One region of the Comamonas brasiliensis genome, then DNA from elsewhere that is predicted to be linked to it. Evidence: predicted binding sites of a transcription regulator. Region 1 holds the regulator's gene; each other region holds the start of a gene.

What was found. Region 1 encodes FNR, which switches genes on or off when oxygen is low (the NO sensors DNR and NnrR bind a similar motif). Its sites were predicted from a motif close to TTGATNNNNATCAA; they were not measured.
Region 2: DJFAAGMI_RS16575 (hemerythrin domain-containing protein) is a predicted target of FNR. The motif match lies at 4,783-4,796, and genes of this name have one in related genera.
Region 3: DJFAAGMI_RS20435 (PHA/PHB synthase family protein) is a predicted target of FNR. The motif match lies at 5,624-5,637, and genes of this name have one in related genera.

The regions. Positions count from the first base shown of each region.
Region 1 is NZ_JAANES010000001.1:728,848-736,682, reverse strand. Features, by position in the region: gene DJFAAGMI_RS03315 (sensor domain-containing protein) at 1-2,077, opposite strand, end outside; gene DJFAAGMI_RS03310 (HD-GYP domain-containing protein) at 2,080-3,324, opposite strand; gene DJFAAGMI_RS03305 (sulfite exporter TauE/SafE family protein) at 3,435-4,148, opposite strand; gene hemN (oxygen-independent coproporphyrinogen III oxidase) at 4,152-5,534, opposite strand; gene fnr (fumarate/nitrate reduction transcriptional regulator Fnr) at 5,804-6,526, shown strand; gene DJFAAGMI_RS03290 (hypothetical protein) at 6,692-6,955, opposite strand; gene DJFAAGMI_RS03285 (FixH family protein) at 7,328-7,633, opposite strand; gene ccoG (cytochrome c oxidase accessory protein CcoG) at 7,749-7,835, opposite strand, start outside.
Region 2 is NZ_JAANES010000004.1:9,213-17,047, forward strand. Features, by position in the region: gene hemB (porphobilinogen synthase) at 99-1,109, shown strand; gene DJFAAGMI_RS16560 (magnesium transporter CorA family protein) at 1,242-2,435, shown strand; gene DJFAAGMI_RS16565 (dienelactone hydrolase family protein) at 2,593-3,285, opposite strand; gene DJFAAGMI_RS16570 (MarC family protein) at 3,468-4,115, shown strand; gene DJFAAGMI_RS16575 (hemerythrin domain-containing protein) at 4,225-4,722, opposite strand; gene DJFAAGMI_RS16580 (ABC-type transport auxiliary lipoprotein family protein) at 4,895-5,578, opposite strand; gene DJFAAGMI_RS16585 (MlaD family protein) at 5,685-6,632, opposite strand; gene DJFAAGMI_RS16590 (ABC transporter ATP-binding protein) at 6,632-7,492, opposite strand; gene DJFAAGMI_RS16595 (MlaE family ABC transporter permease) at 7,619-7,835, opposite strand, start outside.
Region 3 is NZ_JAANES010000005.1:284,220-292,054, reverse strand. Features, by position in the region: gene DJFAAGMI_RS20450 (bifunctional enoyl-CoA hydratase/phosphate acetyltransferase) at 1-704, opposite strand, end outside; gene DJFAAGMI_RS20445 (DUF3141 domain-containing protein) at 701-3,019, opposite strand; gene DJFAAGMI_RS20440 (phasin family protein) at 3,190-3,663, opposite strand; gene DJFAAGMI_RS20435 (PHA/PHB synthase family protein) at 3,838-5,541, opposite strand; gene DJFAAGMI_RS20430 (type B 50S ribosomal protein L31) at 5,884-6,129, shown strand; gene DJFAAGMI_RS20425 (hypothetical protein) at 6,303-7,835, shown strand, end outside.

The sequences.
Region 1 (7,835 bases):
GATGCACGCGCAAGGCCATTTCCTGTGCTTCCTGCAGCAGGATGCTCTCGGTCAATTCCAGCTCCAGCCACTGTGCCGGCAAGCCGCTGGCTTCCAGCACACGCTTGAGGCGATCCACAAAGTCCGGCTGCCTGAACTCCAGTGCCGAGACATTGACCGACACCTTGACGGGCTTGCCCATGGCAAGCCAGCGTGCGGCCTCCTGTACCGACTGCTCCAGCACCCAGGCATCAAGTGCAACCACATAGCCGGACTCTTCGGCCAGCGGAATGAAAGCCGCCGGAGAGATCACGCCCAGCTCTGGATCCGTCCAGCGCAGCAAAGCCTCCGCTGCCACAATGCGACCCGAGCGGATATGAACCTGGGGCTGGAAGTGCACGGCCATATGCCCCTTGTCCAGAGCCTGCCGCATGGCGTGCTCCAGCTTCATGCGCGAGAGCAGGCCTGCACTCATCTGCGGCTGGTAGAAGCTGAAATTGCCGCGTCCGCGCTCCTTGACGCGATACATGGCTATATCGGCCTGACGAATCAGCTCGTCAAGCGTCAACCCATCTGCAGGAAACTGCGCCGCGCCAATGCTGCATTGCACGGAAAAACCCAGGCCGTCGAGCATGAAGGGCTGACGCATCTCTTCCAGAATGCGGGCGGCCACGGCCGAAGCGCCCTCTCCGGTGCAGTCATGCAGATAGAGCACGAACTCGTCCCCACCCTGACGACACAGCACGTCGGCAGGACGCAGCAATCCGCCCAGCCGCTGAGCAACCAGCTTGAGCACCCGATCGCCAAAGTCATGGCCCAGAGAGTCGTTGATGATCTTGAAGCGGTCCAGATCCAGAAACAGAATGCTGAAAGGCTGCTGCGTAAAGCGCGCAGCAGTGATGGCGGCCTGCACATGGCGGCTCAAGCTCAGGCGGTTGGGCAGTCCGGTGAGGGCATCGCTATAGGCAAGCTGCTCGATCTGCTTTTGGGCACTGCGCTGCATGGTCATGTCGCGCATGAAGCCAATGCTCTGCACCAGACGACCATAGCCGTCGCGCAATGCCACCCAGGACAGCCAGACCGCGCAACGCTGACCGTCGCTCTGCTTGAGCCAAAGATTGCCCTCCCAGAAACTGCCCACATCCCAGCGCGCGGATGCCAGCTCCAGCAGATCGGAAACAGGGCCGCCTTCGGACTCGAACAGTGCCCAGGCGGCAAGACCCAGCACCGACCTTCCATGCAGCAGCTGCACGCCCGCCGGGTTGATCTGCACAATGACCCCCGCGGCATCGGCTATGAAGATGCCGTCCAGGCTGGACTCGAACACGCGCGCCGCGAGACGCAGCTCGGTCGCTGAACTGGATTCCGCCGTGATATCCCGGTAGGAATAGATCCGCCCTATCGCCACACCGCGACTGAGCTGAGGCACGGAACGACGCTCCAGCACCCGGCCGCTTAGCAGTTGCAGCACCTCCGAGGTCTCGGGTGCCGACAGATCCTGCGCCTCCTGCAACAGCGTGAACTGGCTCTCGCTGCTGATGGTCTGCGCTTCAAGATGGGCGAAGATGGCCTCGTCGTCACGTTGCACGAGCAGGGATTCGGGCAGTTGCCAAAGCTCTGCGAAACGATGGTTGAAGGCGCGAATGCCGCCGCGCAGATCGCAGACCAGCATGCCGTCTGCGGTGGACTCCAGCGTCGCCCGCAACTCCGCAAGCAGCATGTCCAGCTCGCTTTCATGTCGCAACTGCTCGCTGCGGTCGAGCATGGTGAGCAACAACCAGCGCGGGTTCTGGGCGATGGAGCCAACCCCCATCTCCACGGCCGTCAACGATCCATCCGCCTTACAGATCTCCGTGAGAAATTTCGCGCCGCCCACCCAATTGGAAGCGTCCTGCCAGAACGCCTTCTGCACCAGGGAAGCGCAAAGCACATCGACATACTGCTCCCGTGCCTGCTCAGGGGTGTAACCCGTGAGCTGCGTGCTGGCCGCATTGGCATGAAGCACGCGCAGGCTCTGCGCATCCAGCAGCCAGACGGCCTCCTGCAAGCCATCGAGCATGGCGGCGAGCAGAGGGTCGATCAGAAAACTCTGCGGCATGGTCACGCGAGATCTTTCTCGACAGCAGGTGCTGCAGAACTGTCAAAAAAATAGCAAAGACGTCTTTGTGGCTGTAGAGCTTCCAGCGCATTGCGCGATAGCTGATTACGCGTCAAACCGCGCCGAATCCCCAAACCCACATATTCAAGCAAATCGACGAACCGCAACTTCTGCGCCGTCTGCGTGTCATAAGTCAGCACCTGCGGCTTGAGAGACTGGCTGGTATTGACGGACACCACCACCCCCATGCGCCCGTCGCTGAGCTCCACCAAGGACCCCGGCGGATAGACACCCAGAGTCTGCACGAATGCCTTGAGCACTTCCGGTGCATAACGCTGGCGATACTGCCCGTACAGTGCGGCCATGGCTTCGTGGGGCGTCATTTCGTTGCCTTGCAGTGGCAGATTGCACAAACGCTCGAAATTGTTGGCCAGCGCCAGTATCTGTCCGGCAATATCCATATCGGTCGCCAGCAGGCCAAGCGGAAAGCCCGATCCATCGGCCCACTCATGGTGCTGGGCGATGGCTGTCGTGACCGAGGGAGGATAGCCCATGGACAGGGCCAACGCCACCGACTCTCCGACATGCCGTGCATAGGCGGTCTCTCGCAGCGGCATGCGATCCGTGCCTTGATTCAGTGCATTGGCAGATGCGGAAATCTCCAGCCCCGGCTTGCCGATGTCATGCAGCAACGCTGCCGTGCCCAGATCCTGCAGCACATCGTTGCGCAAGCCCAGCGTCTTGCCCAGCAACAGGCTCAGCACGGAAACGTTCACTCCATGAACACCGAATGTGGCACCGCCCGTATCCGCGAGCAGATGCAGGCTCAGATCTCGAGCCTGCGCCAGTTTCACGACTTGCTGCGCAACCAGCCTATCGGTCGTGGCGCGCGCGCCCTCGGGGTTGGCAGGCAAAAGAGCCTGAACATCGTCAAACACGGAAACAGCCCCCAGAAACCGGGACTGCACGCCCAGAATGCTGTCTCGCCAGGCATGCGCATCGCTGTCCGGATGGCTCGCAGCAGGTCGAGGAGGCGCGACGGAAGGCGTGACAGCCTCCTCCAGATCGCTTCTGGAGAGATCAACCTGTACGGCCTTGAGCTTCAGGGTCCTGAGCGTCTGCAACTGCTCGTCATTGACAATCTTGAAGCTGCTGACGGGAAACGGGTGGCGCAACCAGCCAGTCTCCAGATGGACATACATGCCAATCCGCAGTTGTCCGATATCAATAGCAACGAAACGATTCACTTTGAGCGCTACACACAAGATGAGACATTATTCCGCAGTTCCATGACTGCTCAACCATGACTAGGGTCTGTTGGGATGCAAACTGCACCAACATTCCCCTCCTGTGTGACTTATCGGCACCAAAGGCTGGGTTTGTAGACCAGATCCATCCACAAAGCCCAACTCGCAACACCAGTCAGCATCAAACCCGCAATTCTGGTGCCCCAGCGCGCCCGCAATGCATTGAGATGCGACTGCCCCAGCTGCCACAGCCAGGGGCCCGCCAGCAACCACACTGCGCCGCCAATGGCAAAGGCAGCCATTGACAGAGCACCTTGCCAGACTCCGCCACTCAACGCGGCCACCAGCACTGCCGAATAAAGCAAGCCGCAAGGCATCAGGGCCCAGGCAAAGCCTGCGGCCAGACTCCCTCCAGGGGCGACGACCCAGGGCTGGACCCTGGTCCAGACAGAGCGCCCCGCTTGCTCCAGCCACACCGGTTGCCGCGCCTGCACCAGCATGGCCAGACCCCAGGCCATGACCGCGACATGCATCAGCGTCCACAGCTTCTGCAAGGCCGTTGTCTGGCTGGTCAGCCAGGCCAGGCTCTCCATGGCCACAGCCGCCACTCCGCCCAGCAGGGCATAGCCGGCAATGCGTCCCAGATGAAACAAACTGGTGCGCAGCCATTGGCGTTTTTGCAGGCCGTGCAAGGCGATGACCTGACCGTCGCTGGCAGGCCTTGCGCCCGTCACGACGCTGCAGGGCGCAGCGCACATCACAAGACAATGGGGCCCACCCACGAGCCCCATGATCAAAGCAGTCCAGACCAGCGAAAACAACATGCGCTAGATGATGCGCGAAAAGCGCGTGCGGTTTCGGTCGGCCTGCAAATATCGATCAAACAGCATGGCTACTCCGCGTACAAAAAACCAGCCCAGGCCCGTGACCTTGAAGCCCTCGTCGGATAGCTGCACCAGGCCATTGCGCTGCATTTCCCCCAGTGCAGCCAACTCCCGGGCAAAGTACTCGCGGAAATTGATCAGCCAGGCCTGCTCCATCGGCTCGTACAGGACGGAGCCCTGACACATGATGGCCATGATGATGGCTCTGCGCACCAGATCGTCACGCGAGAGCGCCAATCCGCGCTGCACGGGCAGCATGCCGCCATCAATGGCGTCGTAATACTCTTCCAGGGTCTTGACGTTCTGGCTGTAGGTGGCGCCCACCTTGCCGATGGCCGATACGCCCAGTGCAATCAGGTCGCAGTCGGGCTGGGTGCTGTAGCCCTGGAAGTTGCGATGCAGGCGCCCCTGACGCTTGGCGATGGCCAGAGAGTCATCGGGCAGCGCAAAGTGATCCATGCCCACATAGACATAGCCGCCATTCATGAAGGCATCAATTGCGCCGGAGAGCATGTTCAGCTTCTCCTGTCCCATGGGCAAGTCAGCCGATGCAATACGCCTTTGCGGCTTGAAGCGCTCGGGCAGATGCGCATAGGCATACAGAGCAATGCGGTCGGGACGCAACTCATTGACCTGGGCCAGCGTTCGCGCAAAAGACTCGGATGTCTGCTTGGGCAGGCCGTAAATCAGGTCCACATTGATGGAGACAAAGCCCAGACGGCGGGCCTCGGCCACCAGCTCAAAGACTTGCTCGGCTGGCTGCTCCCGGTGCACCGCTTTCTGCACCGCTGGGTCAAAATCCTGCACGCCAAAGCTCAGGCGATTGAAGCCCATGTCCTTGAGTGTCTTCAACCTCTCGTTGCTCACGGTACGCGGATCGACCTCAATGGAATACTCGCCGGCTAGATCGAGCTTGAAATGCTCACGCATCAGAAGCATCAACTGCTGCAATTCGGCATCGCTGAAGAAGGTCGGCGTGCCGCCTCCCAGATGCAACTGGCTTACCAGCTGGCCTTTGCCGCAATGCTCGGTATGCATGGCCAGTTCACGGCCCAGATAATCCAGATATTCGGCAGCCTTCTCATGATGCTTGGTCACGATCTTGTTGCAGGCGCAGTAATAGCAAAGCGACTCGCAAAATGGCACATGCACATAAACGGACAAAGGCAAGGCACGTGAGCTCGAATGCGTCTTGCGCTGTTTCAATGCCAGGATATAGTCGTCTGCACCAAAAGCCTCAACAAAACGGTCGGCTGTTGGAAATGATGTGTAGCGCGGGCCGGGAATATCAAAGCGGCTCAGCAACTCGGGCGTGACTGCGGTCATAACTGAAAGTTAGGGTGCGCCCACACTCCACATTGAGCAGATTTCAAAGAAAATCAGATCCTGGAAATCATGCCCATAATGGGCAGAAGCACATGTTTTTGAATGAATGCAAACAATGTGCCCCAAGGCAATCCAACTGTCCTTGATGAATATCAAGAGAGCGCAAGGCAAGTACTGCGACAATTTGATCCAACTCATCACTAACTACGAGGTCAATGACCGGCGCGACTCTCCATTCCAAGTCTGTCTGTGCCGTTGCTGAAAAGCCCATGAATCTTCAGACCATCAAAGCATCCTGCTCCAACTGCAATCTGCGTGAACTGTGCATGCCCATGGGCCTGGACGATGAACAAATGGAGCGTATTGACGAAATTGTGGCCACGCGCCGCAAGGTCAAACGGGGCGGGCTGCTGTTTCGCAACGGCGAGGAGTTCACCTCGCTGTACGCCATTCGCACCGGCTTCTTCAAGACCAGCGTGGCCACCGAAGACGGTCGCGACCAGGTCACTGGCTTTCAGATGGCCGGCGAGATCATCGGTCTGGACGGTATCGTCAACGACCACCACACCTGCGATGCCGTGGCGCTGGAAGATGCCGAAGTCTGCATCATGCCTTTCGACAAGCTCGAGCAGCTCTCGCGCGAAGTCACGGCACTGCAAAATCATGTGCACAAGGTCATGAGCCGCGAAATCGTGCGCGAGCATGGCGTGATGCTGCTGCTGGGCAGCATGCGCGCCGAAGAGCGTCTGGCGGCCTTTGTGCTGAACCTGGTGCAGCGTCTGTCGGCACGCGGCTTTTCGAAGTCGGAGCTGGTGCTGCGCATGACGCGTGAAGAAATCGGCAGCTATCTGGGCCTCAAGCTGGAGACCGTGAGTCGCACCTTCTCCAAGTTCGCCGAGGAAGGCATCATCGAAGTCCGACAGCGCCATCTGCGCATTCTGGATACCGAGGCGCTCAGGCGCATCGTCAACAGCCAGCAATGCCAGGACTGACTTCGACAGCAGCCCTCAAGACGAAGCCCGCAGACAGCGGGCTTTTTTGATGACGGCGAACACCTGCCTGGAGTTTCCACCGCCAAGGCCGCCGGCACAGCGAGCGGCCAGCCCCTCCATCCGAAGCCGCCACCTGTTCGAAACTGCGGTCCTGTGTGCAGCGCCTTACTCGACCAGAGGCTCCGAGACTATGCCCTGGTTCATATCGCTGGCCGAACGCCCCAGCATGACGGTCATGAGTCCGCTGAACACGGTGACCGCCCAGAAGGCAAAAAAGGCCAGGGTGTAAATGCCATTGCGCGACCATTCCAGAGGCGAGCCCAGCCAGTGCATGTCCAGCGGGTCCACAAAGGCAAACACCACCATTTCCATGATTGCCGCGGCCAGAAAAGCCGGCCAGACAATCCACATCCAGCGTCGAGCATCCATCGCGATTCTCCTTGGCCTGTGGGTTTGAACCTATTTTGCACAATTGCCATGACCTTCCCAGCCATACCAAGGGCATGCACTCAGATGGGAAACCCTGGACCGCTATTATTTAAAGAGCTTCCAGCGCTTTATGTGTATCGATTTTGGGTCTATATCTATCTGAAATAGCCTGTGACAAAGCGCTATGCGCTCCTGTTATTGAACTCCACCCGCCCATCCCTTGCCGGCTTCCGAGAACTGCAGGGGCCCTCCCGACTCTTCGGTCGACCAAGACATAGAACGCCGTCACGGCCCACCGGCTACAGAAAAGCCTGCAACCAGGGCCGCAAAAAAAGGCCGCGGAAGCGGCCTTGGGATGCGTTGAAATCTCGGTCAGCGATCCAGCGGATGGTCCTTGGCCGGCGTCGCGGCATGGTTGCGCCCCGTCACTGCTGGCGCCAGGCTTTTTTCGCTCTCGGTGAGGCGCTGGTTGATCTCAATGCCGTGACGATAGTAGTCGGGGTCGATCACTGGATCCGGCTTGCTCATGGCGATATAGGCGGTCACGATGCCCGCGACCACCACCACGGCGGGACCGGCGATGACGAGCCAGACATGGGCAAACTTCCACCAGGGCTTGCCGTCCTCGGGGTGGATGATCTTGGCCTTTTGCAGGGCCTTGGCTTGTGCTGCCGACATGGTTAAACCTCTTTTCAGAAATCTGGCTGCCCAATTGCAAACCTGCAATCGGGCAGCATCAATTGTTGCTGATTCGCGATGCCCTTGCGTGGCTGTCGCGATGCATGCCGCAGGCCTAGCGCGGCACCAGGAACACGGATTTTTCGGAGATGCGTCCGGCCCCAGCCGTCAGCGCATCCACATTGAAATGCACGGGGTGCGA
Region 2 (7,835 bases), on a different contig from region 1:
CGCTGCGCGCCGCGTCTTTACCCCGCATTGAGACAGCCGTCATGGAATAGTCACGCAGCTGCAAGCCAAGTCATGGCGGATGGGGCACAATTTTCCCCATGCATTTGTCCAGCCCTACTCCTTTTCCCCAGAATCGTCCGCGCCGTCTGCGCCGCGATGCTTTCACCCGCAATCTGGTGCGCGAGAGCGTGCTGACGCCGCACGACTTCATCTACCCCGTGTTCGTGCACGAAGGCCAGAACAAGCGCGAGGCCGTTCCCTCCATGCCTGGCGTGGACCGCCTGAGCCTCGACCTGCTGCTGCCCGTGGCCGAGGAGTGCGTGAAGCTGGAGATTCCCTATCTGGCACTGTTCCCCGCCATTGAACCCAGCCTCAAGACGCCCGATGGCAAGGAAGCCCTGAACCCCGACGGTCTGATCCCGCGCGTGGTGCGCGCGCTGAAGAAGGAATTTCCCCAGCTGGGCGTGATGACCGATGTGGCCCTGGACCCCTATACCAGCCACGGCCAGGACGGCATCCTGGACGAGAGCGGCTACATCATCAACGATGACACCGTGGAAGTGCTGGTCGGCCAGGCCCTGGCCCATGCCGAAGCCGGCGTGGACATGGTCGCTCCCAGTGACATGATGGATGGCCGCATCGGCGCCATCCGAGAGGCGCTGGAGCTGCAAGGCCATATTCACACCCGCATCATGGCCTACAGCGCCAAGTACGCCAGCGCCTTCTACGGTCCCTTCCGCGATGCCGTGGGCACGCGCGGCGCCCTGGGCAAGGCCGACAAGAATGTCTACCAGATGGACCCGGCCAACACAGACGAAGCCCTGCGCGAAGTGGCGCAGGACATCGCCGAAGGCGCGGACATGGTCATGGTCAAGCCCGGCATGCCGTATCTGGACGTGGTGCGCCGCGTCAAGGACGAGTTCAAGGTACCGACCTTCGCCTATCAGGTGTCCGGCGAATACGCCATGCTCAAGGCCGCGGCAGCCAATGGCTGGCTCGATCACGACGCCGTGATGATGGAAGCCCTGCTGGCCTTCAAGCGCGCCGGCGCCGACGGCATCCTGACCTACTTTGCCATCGACGCCGCCAAGAAGCTGCGCGGCCTGTAACAAAATTGATAGCTATCAGCGCAGGTCATGCTTGCGTTTGAGGGCATTTCAGGCATGATCTGACGGCTCGGGCTGCTGGCCCGGGCCGTTTTTGCATCTGCTTTTGCACTGACATCGAGGCTGCCAATTCCCATGCGCGTGCTGCATATCTCTCCCCTCTATGCCCAGCCTGTTGACGGACTGCCCACGCAGGCGGCGACAACGGGGTTTTACTGGGTCTCCTGCACACGCTCGGAGCTGGAGGCTCAGCTGCCGGCCATCCAGGCCATGCTGGCCAGGCTGGGTGGCTCCGCCCTCGTGGACCTGCATGTCTCCGACCTGCTGAATCCGGCCATCCCTTCCAATTACGACTACACCTCGGTGTACGACGTGCTGGTGTTTCGCCGTCTGGCCAACGCCCATCTGCCGCCGCTCAACGGCAGCCACGCCTCGCCCGCACCTGCCGTGGCAGCACCGCCGGCCCTGGCGGCCGGCACCGGCAGTGCGGCATCTAGCGCCCCGCCGCCATCCCACAGCCTGGCCCACAGCGGCCAGCGCGAAGCGCCCGTGCTGCAACGCGTGGAAACCCAGCCCGTGGGCTTTGCGCTGTATGACCAGATCCTGCTGTCCGTGCATCCCGACGGCTGCTTTGTGCTGGAAAACTTCTGGCAGCGCCTGATATCCGGCCCCGCCAAGACTGACGGTCGCCAGGTCAGCAGCAAGATGCCCGTGGAGCCTGCGGACCTGATGCTGCGCATGGTCAACGGCATGGTGGACGGCTACCTGGACCTGCGCCGCACGCTGACGCGCCAGATCGACCACTGGCAGATGGCGCTGCTCAAGCCCAACAAGCGCTTCAGCAACTGGGCCAGTGTGCTCGATGTGCGCCTGGCGCTGCACCAGCTGGATGAAATCTGCGAAGACCAGCGCGCCGCCGTGCAGGACTGGACCGAGGCACTGGAGGGCTGGCCGCCCGAGCACACCCCCGCACGCCAGCATGAGCGTGAGTTGCTGCGCGTGCGCTCGCGCGACGTGCTCGAACATATAGAGCGCGTGACCCACCATATTCACCGCATGGAGCAAAGCGCCGAGACCGCCGTGCAGATGCACTTTTCGGCACAGAGCAACCGCGCCAACGACATCATGCGCACGCTGACCACGGTGACGGCCATCTTTCTGCCGCTAAACCTGATTGCCGGCATCTTCGGCATGAACTTCGAGTTCATCCCCTTCGTGCACAAAAAGGACGGCTTCATCTGGGCCCTGGTGGCCATGGTGATCATCACCGTGGTACTGGTGGCCTATTTCTGGCGCCGCCGCTACCTGGAAAGCGAAGAGGCCGAGTAAGCGACCCGGCTGGTGCCGCAGGCACTGCCTCGCCGGAGCCCGCAGATTTGCGGCGCAGCAGCCCAAGTCTTCAGCCGTACGACAACCGAAAACTCAAGCAAAAACAGCTTCCTGCGCTTATCTAATAAGCGCAGGAAGCTGTTGTTTCAAGCGTCAATCAGCCCAGATGCTGTTGAAAGAAAGCCAGCGTGCGCTCGCCGGCCAGCTTGGCCGCCGCTTCGTTGTAGGAGCCGCGCTGGTCGCAGTTGAAGCCGTGGTCGGCGTCGTAGACATGCACTTGCGCCTGGGGCTGTGCCTTCTTGAAGGCTTCGACGGACTCCAGCGAGATGTAGTGATCCTTGCTGCCGAAGTGGGCCTGCACCGGGCACAGCGCCTGACGGCTGGCTTCCAGCTCGCCCGTCATGCCGCCGCCGTAATAGCAGACTGCGGCAGAAACACTGGCCAGATTGCAGGCCGAGCGCCAGGTCAGCAGGCCGCCCCAGCAAAAGCCCACCACACCGATCTTGCCGCCGGGCACCAGCGTCGCGGCATGGGCCACGGCCGCCTCCACATCGCGCAGCGCGCCCGGCTCGGGCAGGGCTTCCACCGCAGTCTTGAGAGCAAAGCCGGCCTTCATATCGTCTTCGGTGTAGCCCAGCTCCACATCGGGCTTGACGCGGGCAAACATGGCGGGGGCCACGGCCACATAGCCCTGGGCAGCATAGCGGTCTGCCACGGAGCGGATATGCGAGTTCACGCCGAAGATCTCCTGCAGCACCACGATGGCACCGCGTGCCTTGCCCTCGGGCATGGCCACATAAGCGGGGGTTTTTACGCCATCCACGGCTGTCAGTTCAACAAAGCTGCCCATTGCGAAGCTCCTTAACATGGTTCAAAAGGGAAATCCGCGACACGGTCGCCAGCAATGCTGTAATGGCTGGTGCCGCGTCGACGATTCGCTCATTTTTTCACAGGAGTGTTCATGCCAGCTATCCCGGCCCTACAAAAGGCAGACAGTCGCAAGAAGCCCCCCATGCCCGGAGGCGAGCTGTAATGGATATCAAGCCGCTGATCACCCTGGTTGCCATCATCAACCCGCTGGCCATTGTTCCGTTCTTCATCCACTACACGGCCGGCTTCGATGCAGAGCAGCGCTGGCAGACCATTCGCACCGCCGCCTTTGCTGCCTTCTGCGTGATCGCAGTCTGTGCGCTGCTGGGGTTGCAGATTCTGCAGTTCTTCAACATCTCGCTGCAGAGCTTTCAGGTCGGCGGCGGTCTGCTGCTGCTGATCAGTGCAATGAACATGCTCAACGCGCGCCCCGCCGAAGACCGGCCCAACAATGCCACGCTGGCGGCCGGCGTCGAAAAAGCCGCCGAAGGCAACAGCATCGCCGTCGTGCCGCTGACCATTCCGCTGCTGACCGGGCCTGCCGCCATGTCCACCGTGGTGATCTATGCCGATCAGGCGCGCACCATCTGGCAGCATGTGGCGCTGGTCGGCTATGGCGTGGTGGTGGCCGCCGCCATCATGGTGTGCTTTTCGCTGGCCCACCCGATTGCCCGCGTGCTGGGCAAGACCGGCATCAATGTGATGACCCGGCTCATGGGCCTGATTCTGGCCGCGCTGGCCATCGAGGTGATGGCGGGCGGGCTGATCAAGATCTTCCCCATCCTGGCTTCTCCGGCGATATACCCTTAACCCAAAAAATACTCCCCCTGAGCGGCTACGCCGCTTCCCCCAAGGGGGACGACAGCTTCGCTGCGCGGCGGCGCTTGCTCGCCGTCTCCCGCCTTGGCGCGTGCCAGCTTCAGGCAGTTACCACTTCCATTTTTTCAGCTTCACCACAGGCACCACCACAGCCGGTGATCGGCTCTGCAGGCAAGGCCTCGGGTACCAGCACCGCGCCGGTCACCGGGTCAAAGCCCGCGCGGCGCATGTGCAGGGCCAGGGCGGCATCCATGTTCTGCGCATGGTGGCTGAACCAGGGACCGAGCTCGGCCGCCATATGGCGGATGGTGGCCAGATCACCTTGCTCCCCCTTGACCGCCCCCTCGCGCAGGACGGCCAGCACCACCTTGTGCTGCTGGCTGTGGCAGTTGCCCGTGGCAAACCCCGTGGTCTGCATCCAGCGGTCCTCCTGATCGAAGTGGTGCTGGGTGTGGGCAATCAGCTCGCCCCAGAGCGCACACAGTTGCTCGTCGGAGGCTGCCTCCACCCGGGCCAGCAGGGTGACGAACTCCTCATGCACCGCGTCCATGACGGGAAAATCCAGGATGAGAGCGGCATTCCATTCGAGGCTGGCCATGGCAGTTCCTTGCGCGAAATTGAGGAACTGGCAGCTTAAGAACAAGACCTGGCGCGGCCATTGACCCATATCATCAAAGCGGCGGCCCGCAGGAACCCGGGGCTTGTCCAGAATCAACAAAGCCCTGCATGGCAGGGCTTTCCGAAAGGCGCTACTTAGGGCAGGACAGTACCTAGCGTCCGTAGCCCTGCAGCCAGCGGCTGAGCTGGGCCGCCGCCTCGTCCACGGCGCGCGCCATGGCCTGGGCGCCACCGGCCGCATCGGCTGAGCTGGATGGCACTTCGACCGTGAACACCTTCTGGCCCAGCAACTGGTTGCCTGCACTCTCGCCGGCACCGATCAGGCTGGCGCTCAGACGCAGCAGCGCACGGCTGTTGCTGGCGTTGTCGAAGACCTGGTTGAACTCGTCCACCGTCACGCGCAGTTGCGCAATCGAGCGCTTGTCGGCCAGCAGGGGGCGGACGTTGTCCTTGCCCGAGAGCACGGGTCGCTCCAGTCCCAGACGCATGCGCAGGCGCTGCTCCACCATCTGGGCCGGAGGCAGGCTCCAGCGCGCATTCTGGTAGGCACGCAGCTGCTGGCTGTCGCTGTAGTTCAGGCGGTAGAACATGGCCGTCAGGCCCTCGGGCAGACCCGGAGCCTGGACTTCGGCCAGCACCAGCGGCACCGGGGCCACCGAAGAGGCGGCTGCATTCGCGGCGGGCGCGGCCAGGTCGGCCACGCCCAGGTCATAGCGCACCGGCTGCGTGGGTGCCGTGGGCAGGCCCGAGCAGGCGGCTAGCGCCAGCACCAGTGAAGAAGCGCCCAGCAATCGCCATGCTCCGCGGCCGGTGAATGAAATCTTTGTGTCTGCCATATTGATTCCTTTGGGACTTAGGCCAGCCAGGATGGGCAGCAGGCATTTCCATCGAGAAACCGCCTGCCTGTTCCGAATTTGCGCAAGTCGTGTCCTTGTTGCCGCTTCACTTGGCCGGAGCCACGAAGCCGGGCTCGCCGGGGCCCGGCTGGCCCAGGCCCTGGCCGTAGATGACGGACTGCGGGTTGTCATTGAAGCGGCCTGCCGCCGCGCCCATGGTGCGCGCAGCGCGCGAGACATCGTCGGCCGCACCGTTCATGCGCGGCAAGGTGCTGCGCCCCAGCGATTCGGCCGCCTGCGACAGGGCTTGCGTGCCTTCGGCAATCTGCTGCAGCGGGCCGTCGGGCGCATTGACCTTGCGCACGGTCTGCTGCAGATCGGTCGCCACGCCCGTGGCGGCATTGCCGGCCTTGGTCAGGGACTGCAGGGTCTGGTGCGCATCCGCCGTGAGCTGAGGAAAGTCCTTGGCCGTCTTGTTCATGGTCTCGGCCAGATCCTTGATCCCTCCGGATGCGGCCGCGATATTGTCCAGCGCCGCGCTCACGCGTTTCTGGTTGTCCTCGCCCAGCATGGCATTGAGGCGGCGTGAAATTTCGTCAACCCGCTCCAGCAGCACCGGGCCCTGGTCGGCCAGCATGTTCAAGGGCGAGGACTTCATGGGCAGGCGCGGCAGGCCGCTGGGCCCTGGCTTGAGCGGCTGCGAAGCCCGGCTGTCATCGTCGAGCTGGATATGGGCCAGCCCCGTCACCCCCTGATAGCCGAGCTGTGCATAAGTGGCCGGCGTGACCGGCGTGTCCTCACCCACGGCAATGCGAATCAGCACATTGCCGGGAATCTGCGGGTCAAAACCGATGCGCACCACCTTGCCCACGGGCACGCCCTTGTAGCGCACCGTGGCCTGGGGCTGCAGACCGCTGACACCATCCTTGGTGGACATTTCGTAGAGCTGGTATTCGCGGTTGTCGCGCGTCAGCCAGACGGCCAGCCCTGCCAGCAGGGCCGCAACCACCAGCACGAAGATGCCGGCAGCCATGGCATGGGACTTGTTTTCCATCAGCTTTCCTCTGCGGCCACGCCGCCTTGCACCGGGGCCATGGCACGGCGGCCACGCTCTCCCTGGAAGAAATGTTCGATAAACGGGTGCTTGATCTGGGCCACATCGCGCGGGGCCCCGGTAAACAGCACTTTTTTCTCGGCCAGTACGGCCACACGCGTGGACAGCGCGAACAGCGTATCCAGGTCGTGGGTGACCATGATCACGGTCAGACCCAGCTCGGCATGGATATCGCGCAGCAGCTCGCAGAACTCGTCTGAGCCCTTGGGGTCCAGCCCGGCTGTGGGTTCGTCCAGCAGCAGCAGCGGCGGATCCATCATCAGCGCACGCGCCAGCGCCACACGCTTGATCATGCCGCCCGACAGGTCTGCGGGCATGCGCGAGGCATGTTCCGGCTTGAGACCCACCATCTGCAGCTTGACCATGGCCGCATCGCGCACCACGGCATCGGGCAAAGTGCCCTGCTCGCGCAATGCAAACGCGATGTTGTCCAGCACATTGAAGGCCGAATACAACGCCCCCTGCTGGAACAGCATGCCCACCTGACTCGCCGCCAGCTCGCCGCTGATGACCTCGCGCGAGGGCCGGCCATCCACGGTCACCGTGCCGCGCGAAGGCGAAAGCAGGCCCAGGATCTGGCGCAGCAGCACGGTCTTGCCCGTGCCGGAGCCGCCAACCAAAGCCAGAATCTCGCCCGGGTAGACATCGAAATTCAAGTCCTGGTGCACGGCAAAGCGCGACTCGCCCTCGCCAAACTCGGTCCACAGGTCAACCGCCTGCACCAGGGGCTTCACATCCTGCGGCGGCGCGTAGTCGCCCACGGCCCCTTCGATACGACGGTTCTGCATCACCTCTGTCATTTGCGTGCCCCCCACTCCACGAGGCTGACGTGACCCAAGCCAGGAACGCCGAGCAAGGGCCGCCCCGCAGCGAAGGTGTCGTCCCCTTGGGGGAAAGCGGCGAAGCCGCACAGTGGGTAGTTCATCCTAAAAGCCCACGTTTCTGAAGAGGATGGCAAAGATGGCATCCACGATGATGACCATGGTGATGGAGGACACCACCGCCGCCGTGGTGCCGCGACCCAGACTCTGTGTATTGGGCGCCACCTGCAGACCCCAGTGGCAGCCGATCAAGGCAATCAGCACGCCAAACACCACGGACTTGCCCATGGCCAGCACCAGATTGCCGATCTTCACGGCCGCC
Region 3 (7,835 bases), on a different contig from region 1:
ACCTGCGCGAGCTCGATGGCATTGCGTGCGATATCGGCCTTCTGCAAGAGATCGGGGGCCAGGTTGATGGCCGCGTCGGTGACGATGAAGGGCCGTGGATAGCTGGCCGTCTGCAGCACAAAGCAATGGCTGACACGCCTCTTGGTACGCAGCCCGGCACTGCCGGCAACGACAGCGGCCATCAACTCGTCGGTGTGCAGACTGCCTTTCATCAAGCCCTCCAACTCGCCGCTGGCGGCAAGCCTGGCGCCATGCTCGGCGGCGGCGTGGCTGTGCGGCACGTCCTCGATGCGCAAGCCCTGCAGCTCGAACCCCTGCGCCAGCGCAATCGCCTCAAGCTTGGCGCGCGGAGCGATCAGGACCGGCTCGATCAGCCCCAGCCGATGCGCGTCAAGCGCGGCCGACAGACTGATCGCATCGCAGGGATGAACCACGCCCATGCGCACCGGCGGCAGCTCCTTGACGGCCGCCAGCAGCCGGATCAGGCCATGATGGGTGGCCACGTCCAGCGGCTGCTCCGCCCCGCCCGAAGACAGGTCAGCCACCTGCGGTGACGCTGTGGTGCAAGCCTGGGCCTGTGCCTCGCGGGCGCAGCGCAGGGTCAACGTGCTCGCATCACGGGCGGCAACGGTGACATGCAGGCTGTCGCCGACAGCCAGGCCCTCGAACGGCTCCCGCATCCCCTCTGGACTCGATTGACTCATCGCACTCCTTTCTTGCCGCGGCTTGCGGCCGGTTGACGTCGCGCGGCAGGCTTGGGCCGCGTGGCGGCGGCGGAAGCCCGGGCCGGCGCCAGCTGCGGTACCTGAGCCTCGTCCATCGGGGCCTGCTGCGCCAGCGCGGCCTGCTCGAACAAGGCCTGCACCTGCTGCAGAGCGCTTTTCACGGCCTGCTGCTCGGCCTTCGCTCCCGTATCGATGGCCGCCATGCTGGCAATCGCCTGGCTGGCCTTGCGTATGGTGTCGGCAGGCGTGTTCTTGAGCAGGCCGGGAATGGCATCGATGGCGGCACTACCGCATTGCCTCATCACCAGGGTCTGCTCGCGGATGGCGGCACGCAGCTCGGCCAGGCTCCAGCGCCCCGGCGCCTCCTGCTCCAGCAATTGCGCGGCCAGATGGTAGTAGCGCTCGTCCACGGCGCGGCGCAGCGACAGCACGCTCAGCAAGCCGCGCAACGTGGCTTCGAGCACGCCGCCCTGATCCACACTGTCCTCGATCTGGCGCTGCCTGCCCGCCATCAGGGCCAGATGCTCGGGCGTGGTGCCAGGATGCTGGCGCACCGGCCCGCTTTCGCCATAGGCATGTCCGGCCAGTGCCTGCATCAGGGGCGAGCCGTAGAGCATGTCGAACCACAGGGCATAGATATGGTCGCGCCGGTCGCGAAAGTCATCGAGGGAGCGCTCCAGCGCGACCGAGCCCTGCTGCTGCATCTGCAGCCAGGGATTGGCCTCGTCCACGGGCTGGCGATGTTCGCGTATGTATTCGGCACTGCCGCGTATCAGGGCGGCCAGCGGGTGCTGGCTGCTCCAGGCCTCGAACTGCAGGCGCATGGGGTGCAGGGTCTGCAGCCAGCGCGCCGACTCGGAGGTGCTGAATGCGCGCACCCAGGGTTGCCAGAGGCTGCGGTACAGCGCCAGGTTGATGTCGGACACCCGGGCCGCCGCGTCGAAGCGGCGTTCGGCCTGGGCATCGGGCTTGACGATATCGCGCACTTCATCAAGGCCGCTGGCACGGATGCTCAGCAGATAAGGATCGTGGAGCAGCTTCTGCTCCTGTGCCGTGGCGTCGTCCACGCTGGCGCGGTAGATGCCTGCGGGCAGCAGATTGATCTGCTCTATGGCGCTGGCGAACTTGCGGTGCTGCTTGCTGCCGACCGCCCCCGACACAAAGATGCCCAGGTGGCCGATGCTGTCATGCGTGCTGAAGATGATGGTCTGGTCATGCGCGCGCACGTCGTCGTCGCTGGCGTAAAGATCGGTGATCCAGCCCAGGGCCTGGGCCGGCGGAGTGATGTTGTCGCCATAGGAACAGAACACCAGGATCGGCGAGCGGATATTGCGCAGATCGATGCGCACCCCGTCCGAGGTCAGCAGCCGGGCCGTCGAAAGCTTGTTGCCGATGAACAGGTTGTCGACGATGTACTGCATCTCCACATCGTTGAGAAAGACATAGCCGCCCCAGTATTTCTCGAAGCCGATATAACGCTCGGCCTCCGTGTCGGCATTGGCATAGACCTTGTACTGCTTGCTCCACAGCGTGTTGGCCGGGTCGAGCTGCTCGAAGTTCTGCACCAGATGGGCGCCGTCGAAGCGGCCGTTGCCCAGATCGCTGCTCAGCGCCGTCATCCAACTGCCTCCCAGGAGGCCACCCGAGTAGCGCATGGGATTGTCTCCGGCCCAGTACGACAGGGGCGCTCCGGCGACGATGATGGGCCCGAACAGCTCGGGCCAGACCGCTGCCGTCATCAGGATCTGCCAGCCTGCCTGACAGTTGCCGATGACCGCGGGCTTGCCCTCGCTGTCGGGGTGCAGCTCGGCCACGCGACGCATGAAGGCCGCCTCGGCACGCATCACGTCCTCCACCGTCTGACCCGGCACCGGGTCGGGCAGAAAGCCGACGAAGTAGCAAGGGTGGCCGGCCTCCAGCGCTGCGCCGATCTCGCTGTGCGGCTTGAAGCCGCCTATGCCGGGCCCATGGCCAGCGCGTGGATCGATCACGACGAAGGGTCGCTTGCCCGGATCGGCCGGCTGATTCTCAGGCGCCTGGATGCGCACCAGGCCATAGTTGACGGGCCTGGGAAGTTCCAGCCCCGACATCACCAGCTCGGCAGGGAAATGCAGCACATTCGGCATCCTGGCCTCGCGCTGCATACGGTACTGATCGCCGACCTGGCGCTCGATATCGGCATACAGCACGCTGCGCTGGGCAGCATCCAGCGCATAGGCTGCGGCGGCTCGCCACCATGCCAAAGGATCGACAGATCCCTGAGTCGATGGGCCGGCCTCGCTGGGTTTGCTCATATCGTGCTCCCGAAGTCACAAGCTTCTCTCAAGAAGACTCAAAAACAATAGCTGTCGGCGCTTTATGGATCTGCCAGAACGCCGAAAAGCCGGAATTCCTGCCATGACAAGACCGCAGATCATCCGGCGACGAAGCGGTAGCCATGCTGCGGCCCCGCCCCTCTTTCTCCTTACTTCTGTGCCGTCTTGCCGCCCTTGGCCTGAGCCGCGTCCAGACCCGGCGGCGTCCAGACGGACAGCCACTGCTTGAAGATGTCTTGCAGCGGCAAAGCAGGCAGATTGGACGAGCCGTCTGCACGCATGGCGTCGGCCACCGCCTTCTGCCAGGCCTCCAGGGCTTGCTGCAGACCGCTGGCAAAAGCCTGCTGGTTCCGGATCGCGATATCGCTGGCGCTCCTGGCATCGCTCATGCGGTCTTCAATCCTGCGCATGAAAGCCTCGGCGGGCAGGCTGGCCAGTGACTGCCAGTCCTCGGCCTTCAGCAGGCTTTGCAGCTCCGACGTGGTTTCGCTGATGCCGGTAGCACTGCTGTGCTGCGCCGCTTCCAGCCAGCGATGGCCACTCTCACGCATCAGCTGAGCGATGCGCAGTTGCAGCTCGGCATTGGCCTTGAACAGACTCAGGGGGGTCGCTTGGATGCTCATATCGGTCTCCCTATGGTGATGGTGGTGCCTATCGAGAGGCTGGCGGACCGTCCGGCCTATCACCGTGACCAGACGGCCTATGAAAACTCCGTGACCTGCGCAAACTCGGATGGCGCGTGGCGTTTCGTGCAGAGAAATGCCCGTCATGCATCCTGGTCGGCGCAGGTCTTCAACTCAATGCTCGAGCACGTACCGGCCCGGAGCGTCATACAAAGGCTTGCCGCTCTTGCCGCCCATGCGCGGCGCAGCCAGCGGCGTACCGGATCTGCTTTGGAGCCAGGCACTCCATGCCGGCCACCAGGAGCCCTCGTGCCGCTCGGCTTCTTGCTGCCACTGCGCGGCAGGCATGTCCTGTGCACCGGCGGGACGCATGCGCAGCTGGTAACTGCGGCGCGGATGGCCGGGCTCGCTGACAATGCCGGCGTTATGGCCGCCGCTCGTCAGCACAAAGGTGATCTCGGCCGCAGTGCGATGGTGCAGCTTGTATACCGATGGCCAGGGTGCCACATGATCGGTAAGCGTTCCCACGCAGAAGATGGGCACTCTGAGATCGAGCAACGAGACCGGCCTGCCGTCGACCGGATAACGGTTTTCGCTGAGATCGTTGTTCAGAAACAGACGGCGCAGGTATTGCGAGTGCATCCTCGCAGGCATGCGCGTGGCATCGGCATTCCAGGCCATGAGATCGCTCATCGGCGCACGCTCGCCCAGCAGGTAGTGATCCACCATGCGCGACCACAGCAGATCCTGGGAGCGCAGCATCAGGAATGCGCCGGCCATCTGCTCGGCGCGCAGATAGCCTTGCCGGGCCATCTGGGCCTCAAGCAGGCTGATCTGCGCTTCGTCGATGAACAGCCCCAGCTCGCCAGGCTCGGTGAAATCGGTCTGCGCGGCCAGCAGGCTCATCGATGCCAGACGGTCGTCGCCGTCGCGCGCCATCGCTGCTGCAGCAATGGCCAGCAGGGTTCCGCCCAGACAATAGCCGGCCGCATGCACTTTCTTGCCCGGGACGATGCCGGTAACGGCATCCAGCGCAGCACGCCAGCCCAGCTCGACATAGTCGTCCATGCCCAGCTCCCGGTCATCGGCATCGGGGTTCTTCCAGGAAACGCAGAACACCGTATGCCCCTGGTCGACCAGATACTTGATCAGCGAATTGCCTGGGGATAGATCCAGGACGTAGTACTTCATGATCCAGGCAGGCATGATCAATACCGGCTCGGGGTGGACCTTGTCGGTGGTAGGCGTGTACTGGATCAGCTCCATCAGTCGGTTGCGCAGCACCACCTTGCCAGCCGTGACGGCCACATCGCGCCCTGGCTGGAATGCTTCGGAACCTGCAGGCGGCTGGTTTGCAATCTGGGCCTGGAGGTCTTCCATCAGGTACTGCAAGCCGCGCACCAGATTCGCCCCGCCCTCTTTGAGGGTACGTTCCTGAACAATCGGGTTGGTGGCAAAGAAGTTCGCAGGCGAGCACATATCCAGCCACTGCTTGCCCCAGAACCCGACCAGGCGCGCGTGATGCGGTTCAACACCGGCAACGCCCTGGCTGGCAGCCTGCCACCAGCGTTGCTGAGCGGCAAAGCCCGCACTGATGGCATTGAACGGCCATTGCTGCCATTGAGCCGCTTTGAAGAGCTGATCGGGCTCTGCGGTCCTGGGCCCGCCATAGCAAAGACTTGCCCATTCCTCCAGCGCCAGCCGCGCGAGATCCAGGCGCTTTCCCGGACTGATGGCAAGATTGCCTGCCCAGTTCAGCCAGGCCTGCCATTGGGACTCGGGGGAAACCGACAGCCACTGCTGCGCCCACATCGCACGCACAGCCTGATCAAGCTGCTGGCTGGAACTGAACTGCGTCTCGGCCTCGCGGTCAACCATAGCGGCCCCTTTTTGCTGCATGGCAATAACGCAACATCTTATGTGCTCAAGAAGTTGTTGCATAGTCACCTCCCAAGGAGGCTTGAGCTTCATCAAATCCAGGTTGGCAAGCACTGCGGCGCCAGATGCCGAATGGCGCGGACTGCAGCGCGGCAGGCAGAAGAACTCGGCGCCCAGACCTGCAGGCAATATCGGCAATGGCCTGCAAACGGCGGGCTCCGGCCACCGCCGGCCGGCTCGTCAGGCACCGATTCCCCATTGTGTGCAATAATGGAGAGCTTTTATGCGGAAAGTACACCGGACAGGCTGGTGCGGCTCCCGCACTTGACCAAAGGAAAGATCATGAAAGAAGGCATTCACCCCAATTACCGCGAAGTTCTGTTCGTTGACATGTCCAACGGCTTCAAGTTCGTGACACGTTCTTGCGTTTCCACCAAGGAAACCGAAAACTTCGAAGGTAAAGAGTACCCTCTGTTCAAGCTGGATACCACTTCTGAATCGCACCCCTTCTACACTGGCACACAAAAGTCGGTGGACAACATGGGTGGCCGCGTGGAGAAGTTCCGCAACCGCTTCGGCAAGAAGTAAATCTTACTTTTTTGCTGAAAAGGCAGCTCGGGCAACCGTGCTGCCTTTTCTTTTTGGGAGCTGCCCTGTGGCATCCCAATGCTCCTATCATCGGAGCACCAAGCGCTCCGAACCCGGGCGCTCTCGCCTGATCAGGCCGTGCAGACTCGCACCGCCGCTACCGGATTGATTGCGTGAACCAGCCCACACCTGCCATTGTTGCCCAAAGCGCCGTGCGCCGACTGCCGCGCTGGGCCCTGCTTTTGCTGTGCCTGGCCTATGTGATTCCCGGCTTTGTCATGCGTGGCCCCTGGCGCTCCAACGATATGGAGGCCTTTGGCTATATGCGCGAGCTGGCACTAGGTCATACCGACTGGCTGTCTCCCACGCTTTCGGGTCTGGCTCCCAGCATCGATGGTCTGCTGCCCTACTGGCTGGGCGCCTTGTCCCTGCTGGGCTTCGAGTGGCTGCTCGGCGCTGAAATGGCGGCGCGCCTGCCGTTCATCGCCTTGCTGATCCTGACCCTGGGAGCCACCTGGTGGGGCGCCTACTATCTGGCCCGCACGCCAGGCGCACAGCCCGTCGCCTTCGCCTTTGGCGGAGAGGCGCAGCTGATCGACTACGCCCGCGCCATGGCCGATGCGGCCTTGCTGGCCCTGGTTGCCTGCCTGGGTCTGGCCCAGCTCTCGCATGAAACCACCAGCTACGTCACCCAGCTGGGCTGCACGGCACTGCTGTTCTTTGCAGCGGCAGCCATGGCCTATCACCCGAGGAAGTCAGCGGCGGCCCTGATATTCGGCCTGCTGGGACTGGCCCTGAGCGGAGCCCCCACGCTTGCCGTGCTGTTCGGACTGGGCGGCAGCGTGATCGCCTTCACCCAGCGCAGCTGGGGCGACAATCCGGGCCGCTCACACCGCCAAGCACGCCTCTGGGCCGCAGCCTGGATGGCCGCCACGGTGCTGGCCGCCAGCCTGACCACCGCACTGGATCAATGGGTCTGGCATCTCGTGGACTCGCTCAAGGACTGGAGCGCGCTGCTGCAGCTGCTGTTGTGGTTCTGCTGGCCTGCCTGGCCCCTGGCTCTGTGGACGCTGTGGGTCTGGCGCCGCCAGATTGCCTACCCCGGCCACAACCCGCATCTGTCCATTGCTCTGCTGTTTGCCACCGTTCCGGTGGCCGCCTGCCTGAGCAGCACCCCGGCCGACCGTGCCCTGCTGCTGGGACTTCCTGCCATCGCCACCCTGGCCGCCTTCGCCCTGCCCACCTTCAGGCGCAGCATCAGCGCGCTGATCGACTGGTTCACACTGCTGTTCTTTACGGCATCCGCGATTGCCATCTGGGTAGTCTGGCTGGCATTCCAGACCGGATTTCCGCCCAAGATCGCCGCCAATATTGCACGCCTTGCCCCGCAGTTTGAAGCCAGCATCTCCTGGCCCACGGTCATCGTGGCACTCGTCGCCACTGCCGGCTGGTTTGCACTGGTGGTCTGGCGCACTTCGCGCAACCGCGCAGCCATCTGGAAGAGCCTGGTGCTGCCGGCCGGCGGTGCCACGCTGAGCTGGGTGCTGCTGTCCACGCTCTGGATGGAGCCACTGGACCATGCTCGAAGCTATCAGTTCCAGATGACACAGCTGGACGACGAGCTCAGGCAAAACGGCGCCACAAGCTGCGTGCTGACCTATGGCCTGGGCCGCTCGCAGATTGCGGCCGTGCGCTACTACACCCAT